Regions from separate parts of the Enterococcus bulliens genome, predicted to be linked through region 2. Evidence: predicted binding sites of a transcription regulator. Region 2 holds the regulator's gene; the other holds the start of a gene.

Region 1 (3,429 bases), on a different contig from region 2:
CATCTTTTAATTCTAGACCTAGATCTTCTGTGATCACAGTACCACCAGTTAAGATCGCAATATCTTCTAACATAGCTTTACGACGGTCACCAAATCCAGGAGCTTTTACAGCGACTACGTTAAACGTACCACGGATTTTGTTTAATACTAAAGTTGGTAAAGCTTCACCATCTACATCATCTGCAATAATCAATAATGGTTTGCTTTGTTGTAAGATTTGTTCGAGCAATGGCAAAACGTCTTGAATATTTGAGATTTTTTTATCTGTGATCAAGACATATGGATTTTCTAACACAGCTTCCATTTTATCATTGTCTGTTACCATGTATTGAGAAAGGTAGCCGCGGTCAAATTGCATTCCTTCTACCACATCTAGTTCTGTTTCGATCCCTTTTGATTCTTCGATCGTAATCACGCCATCATTGCCGACTTTTTCCATTGCATCTGCAATATAACTTCCTACTTGTTCACTACCAGAAGACACTGCTGCAACTTGTGCGATAGCTTCTTTAGTATTCACGATTGATGAAATTGCATGTAGTTCTTCGACTGCGGTTTTTGTCGCCAACTCGATCCCACGACGTACACCTAATGGATTTGCACCAGCCGTTACGTTTTTCAAGCCTTCACGTACGATCGCTTGTGTCAATACAGTAGCTGTAGTCGTACCATCACCTGCGATATCATTTGTTTTTGAGGCAACTTCTGAAACTAACTGAGCCCCCATATTTTCAAAATGATCTTCTAATTCGATTTCTTTTGCAATAGTCACACCATCGTTTGTGATCAGTGGTGAGCCAAAGCCTTTTTCTAATACCACATTGCGGCCTTTTGGTCCTAAAGTTACTTTTACGGTATCTGCTAATTTATCTACTCCACGTAACATTGCTGAACGTGCATCTTCTGCAAATTTAATGTCTTTTGCCATTTTCTTCACCTCAAAAATAATTTTTTTATTCTACGATTGCAACGATATCTTTCGCTGAAAAAATCATATATTCAGTGCCTTCATACTTCACTTCTGAACCGGCATATTTTTCAAATAACACAGTGTCTCCCACTTTTACCGGAACAGGTGCTACTTCTCCATTATCGAGAAGACGTCCTTCTCCAACTGCGATCACGGTACCAGTTTGTGGTTTTTCTTTTGCTGCTGAAGCTAAGACAAACCCGCTAGCAGTTGTTTCTTCTTCTTTTGATACTTCGATCAATACACGATCACTTAATGGTTTTAACACGTTTTATCCCTCCAAAAAATAGGTTTTTAATATATTAGCACTCTCTTTAATCGAGTGCTAACTTACACAGATTATATTACTCATTTTTGTAGCAGAATGCAAGTTTTTTGAATAATTTTAAAAAATTCCCGGAAAAGCGATACCTTGTGTTTTTTTTGTTATACTAAGAGAAATGAAAGGAGAACGAGCATGTCTTTAAAAAAATATAGTCTATTGACGATTTTGATTTATGCTGTTTGCTACTTACTTCCAGCATTTTTCCCGATCAATTTAAGCTTATGGATCACCTTATTTACATATGTCCTTGGTGCAATCACGTTAAGTCTCGTCTATTTACGTCATGGATTGAGTCAATTTGAAAAACGTCCTGCCGATTGGAAACAAATCTTGACTTGGGGAATCGGAGGTATCTTTTTAGCTTTGATCCTTCAAGCCATCGCCTCTCAAATCGAAGTCGGTCTCTTTGGTGCCCCAGAGACATCGCAAAATACCGCACAGATTATCGGGTTTGTTCAATCACAGCCCTTCTTTATTCTAGCCGTCACAATCGGTGGCCCTATCATGGAAGAATTTGTCTTTCGCCGCGCGATATTATTGTCACTAGCTAGTAAGACACCACTTTGGTTTGCTATGTGTGTCAGTAGTTTACTGTTTGCACTGATCCATTTTGACGGACACTTATTGCTATATACCACGCTAGGATTGTTTTTTAGTTTTCTCTATCTCAAAACCGGTCGTATTTGGACATCGATTATCTGTCATGTCGGCATGAATACCTTAGTTGTCTTACTGACGATTTTCTTAACTTAAAAAAAGGGGGTGTGACAAACGTTTGTCACACCCCCTAAAAAGTGAATACCTAGTATTTCAGAAGCCATTTTTTCTGTCACAACTTCTTTTTAAATTGCAAATAATTCTGTCGCTCGATCCGGATCGGTATCATATAGTTTAAACGTTTCGTTGACCCCTTTATCGTATTCTTTTAGAATCGTCTCCATCGTCAGATGTGCCAACTCTTTCAAATTGTTCTCGCGACTCAAATGGCCTAAATAGATCCGTTTCGTTCGATCGCCAAGTAAATCTTTCATCGCTAACGCACCATCTTCATTTGACAGATGCCCTTTATCTCCTAGTATTCGTTGCTTTAAATTCCATGGATATGCACCCATGCGCAACATTTCTAAATCGTGATTGCTCTCGATCAGATAAGCATCTGCATCTTCAATAATCCCGCGAACGCGATCACTACAATACCCCGTATCTGTCAGTACAACAAACGATTTGCCCGCTTTATTGAATTTATAAAACTGTGGTGCTGCAGCATCATGTGACACACCAAAACTTTCAATATCTAGATCCCCTAATGTCAGCACACTTTCCATATCAAAAATATGTTTTTGCGCTACATCGACTTTACCGATCAATGGATCCATGGCTTGCCAAGTTTGTTGATTGGCGTAGACATCTAAGCCATATTTACGTGCAAGTACTCCCACACCATGGATGTGATCCCGGTGTTCATGTGTCACCAAAATCGCATCGAGATCTTCTGGTTTACGATCGACTTCACCTAGTAATGAAGTAATTTTTTTCCCACTCAATCCAGCATCAACAAGGATTCGTTTTTGTTCACTTTCGATATATAGTGAATTTCCCGAGCTGCCACTTGCTAAAATACTGACTTGAAATGCTTGGTTCGTTTTCATTACATCTGACCCCTTTTTGTTTCTTCTTTACGAGTATACGCGAAGTGCTAATAATTTTCCACCTTGCGCACAGAAGAATTCGTGATGATTCGATTACTAAAAGCATTAACCACTTCTAGTTGATGGGAGTTGTCCGCTTTTTCGATCGATACGATCCACGCAGGAATGTATACGTTTTGACCGCGTACATTTAAAATCAAGGTATAGGCTAATTGTGCCCATTCGATCGTGGATTTAACAGGTAAACGATTATTACTGTAAAGGGTTGAGATCGCTTCTTTTTCTGTATACAACGATATCGACTCTCGTAAAGGAGTGAGATTGCTAATATAGGTTTGTGTATAATTAGTATTGATGTAGTCTCCGTTTTCTTGCGTAAAATTGAAGACTAACTGACTAGAAGAATCGTTAATCGGAATGCCTTCATAAGACTGTGTCGCGATGATTTCCGTTTTTTCATCCGATAACGTAGAAAAATTACGCTG
Region 2 (3,429 bases):
AAAAAGATTGGGCGTAAACATTCCGCGCAAGATGTTTACGATACGTTAGTCTTGCTTGATAAAGAAGGATTCCACAATATCAGTATCGATTTGATCTATGCTTTACCTGGTCAAACGCTTGAAGGATTTTCGGATACCTTAGCGCAAGCGTTAGCCTTTGACTTGCCGCATTATTCGTTGTATTCGTTAATTTTAGAAAATAAAACGATGTTTATGAATTGGGTCCGCCAAGGGCGAATGGAATTACCTAGTCAAGAAGTCGAAGTGACGATGTTTGAGCAAACGATTGAAGCAATGGAAAAATCAGGGCATCACCAATATGAAATCAGTAATTTTGCAAAACCTGGCTTTGAATCCAAGCATAATTTAGTGTATTGGAACAATGAGGAATACTTTGGGTTTGGAGCAGGTGCTAGCGGGTATGCCGATCAGACCCGCTATCGTAATTTTGGTCCGATCCAGCATTATCTCAACCCATTACGCGAACAAACTCTCCCCATTATGGAGCAAGAACCGATTGCTAGAGTCAATCAAATCGAAGAAGAACTCTTTTTAGGGTTGCGGAAACAAACGGGTGTGTCAAAAGCACACTTTGCAACGAAATTTTCGACAACGATCGACGCGTTATATCGACCAGTTTTAGATGAACTGATTGCTAAAGGATGGTTGATCGAAACAAAAGAAGCAATCGCTTTAACGAAAGCAGGAATGTTTGTAGGAAATGAAGTATTTGAACGTTTTTTATTGGATAAATAGTTACGAAACCGCTAGAGCAATTGGACTCTAGCGGTTTTTAGCACTTGATATAAAAGAGTGCTAAAAATGTGAGTGAAATTCTTGACAATTATCTAGAATATGATATATTTATACTTGTATTAGCACTTAAGTATATCGAGTGCTAACAAGGGGTGATGAAAATGTTGACCAATAGACAAGAAGAGATTCTACGTCTTATCATCCAGAACTATACTAGCGATGAACAGCCAGTTGGTTCGAAAACATTGATGGAATCTGGAATTGAAGCGAGTTCGGCTACGATTCGAAACGAGATGAAAACATTAGAAGCAAAAGGGTTAGTATTAAAGACCCATTCTTCTTCAGGACGTGTTCCTTCATTAGAAGGGTATCGTTATTATGTGGACCATTTATTGGTTCCAAAAACGATCTCTAAAGAAGAGACAGTCATGATCAAACATGCTTTTGCAAAAGAATTTCATGAAATCAATGAGATCATTCGTCAATCTGCGCTATTATTATCCCAGATGACAAATTATACTGCACTAGCACTTGGTCCGGAGATGAGTGATCGCAAGCTAACCGGGTTTCGGATGATTCCGTTAAATCAAAGACAAGTAGTGACGATTATTGTAACGGATAAAAATAACGTACAAAGTAGCGTATTTACAATTCCGGATACGATGAAGCTTGAAGATTTAGAAATGATTGCTTCAATAGTAAATGAGCGTCTACTTAATGAGTCATTGTTAACGGTATACCATCGTTTACGAACCGAGATTCCCATGATTATGAATCGCTATTTTCAATCGACGGAAGGGATTTTAGATGTGTTTTATCATCTGCTCAGTCAAGCGTTTGAAGATAAGGTATTCGTTAGTGGACGGATGAATGTATTGAATTTCGAAACGAATCAAAGTGGCACGACAGTGAAACAATTGTATGATTTTATGAAAGATTCTGAAGCGCTCGGTCAATTGTTTGCTTCTAGAAACGACTCGATCCAAGTCAAAATTGGAAAAGAGATCGGTGTGGATCTACTAGAAAATATGAGTATCATTCAAGCAAACTATGAAATTGAAAACCATGGCTTAGGAACCATTGCCTTATTAGGCCCGGCGAATATGCCTTATGCGCAAATGTATAGCTTAATGGATCTATTCAAAGATGAGCTATCCACGACATTAGCCAATTATTATAATGGATTAGACCATGTTTATCATCTATAGAAAGGATGGAATTAAGTGACAAAACATGAGCAAGATATGCAAGAAGAACAAGTCGAGGAACTTGTAGAAGATCAAGTGACCGAAGCAATGGAAGAAGAGGTTGTATCTGAACTAGATACAGTTAAAGCTGAATTTGAAGCAATGGAAGATAAGTTCTTACGTGCTTCTGCGGAAATTGCGAATATTACTTCACGCAATCGTAACGAACGTGAATTGTTGCAAAAATACCGTTCTCAAGATTTAGGGAAAAAAGTATTGCCTGCAATCGACAATTTAGAGCGTGCAATGGCTGCTGAAGTAACGGATGAACAAAGTCAAAGCTTGAAAAAAGGCGTTGAAATGGTCTTAGAAAGCTTACGACATGCGTTAAAAGAAGAAGGAATCGAAGAAATTCCGGCTAAAGGTGAACCGTTTGATCCAATGCTGCATCAAGCAGTACAAACGATCCCAGCAACTGAAGATCAAGCAACAGATACGATCGTGGAAGTCTTACAAAAAGGCTATCGCTTACATGATCGCGTCTTACGACCAAGTATGGTTATCGTTGCACAATAAAAAATAAATCAAACCAATATTGATGTAAAATGAAAAAGGAGAGAATTAGATATGAGTAAAATTATCGGAATCGACTTAGGAACTACAAACTCTGCAGTAGCTGTATTAGAAGGCGGAGAAGCAAAAATCATTACAAATCCTGAAGGAAATCGTACAACTCCTTCTGTTGTCTCATTTAAAAATGGTGAAATCCAAGTGGGTGAAGTAGCAAAACGCCAAGCTGTAACAAACCCAAATACGATTTCTTCAATCAAACGCTACATGGGCGAACCTGGATACAAAGTTGAAGTAGAAGGTAAAAACTACACACCTCAAGAAATCTCAGCAATGATCTTACAATACATTAAAGGATTTGCAGAAGATTATCTAGGTGAAAAAGTTGAAAAAGCAGTCATCACTGTTCCTGCTTACTTTAACGATGCGCAACGTCAAGCAACAAAAGACGCTGGTAAAATCGCTGGTTTAGAAGTGGAACGTATCGTTAATGAACCAACAGCAGCAGCTTTGGCTTATGGTTTAGACAAAACAGATAAAGATGAAAAAATCTTAGTATTTGACCTTGGTGGAGGTACATTTGACGTATCTGTACTTGAATTAGGTGACGGCGTGTTTGACGTATTGTCAACAGCTGGAGATAACTTATTAGGTGGGGATGACTTTGATAACAAAATCATCGACCACATGGTAGATGCGTTCAAAAAAGAAAATGGAATCGATTTAAGTAAAGATAAAATGGCAGTTCAACGTTTGAAAGATGCTGCTGAAAAAGCGAAAAAAGATCTTTCTGGTGTATCAAGCACACAAATCAGCTTGCCATTTATCACAGCTGGAGAAGCAGGTCCACTTCACTTAGAAATGACCTTAACACGTGCGAAATTTGACGAAATCACAGCTGACTTAGTAGAACGTA

What was found. Region 2 encodes HrcA, which represses chaperone genes, less so after heat shock. Its sites were predicted from a motif close to TTAGCACTCNNNNNNNNNGAGTGCTAA; they were not measured.
Region 1: a site for HrcA is predicted at 1,273-1,299, ahead of groES (co-chaperone GroES). Genes of this name have one in related genera too.

What each region holds. Positions count from the first base shown of each region.
Region 1 covers NZ_JBSMXK010000002.1:49,565-52,993, reverse strand. Annotated here, with positions in the region: gene groL (chaperonin GroEL) at 1-928, opposite strand, end outside; gene groES (co-chaperone GroES) at 954-1,238, opposite strand; gene ACWOEC_RS01580 (CPBP family intramembrane glutamic endopeptidase) at 1,428-2,048, shown strand; gene ACWOEC_RS01575 (MBL fold metallo-hydrolase) at 2,138-2,944, opposite strand; gene ACWOEC_RS01570 (two-component system regulatory protein YycI) at 2,992-3,429, opposite strand, start outside.
Region 2 covers NZ_JBSMXK010000003.1:2,555-5,983, reverse strand. Annotated here, with positions in the region: gene hemW (radical SAM family heme chaperone HemW) at 1-756, shown strand, start outside; gene hrcA (heat-inducible transcriptional repressor HrcA) at 918-1,964, shown strand; gene grpE (nucleotide exchange factor GrpE) at 2,001-2,519, shown strand; gene dnaK (molecular chaperone DnaK) at 2,571-3,429, shown strand, end outside.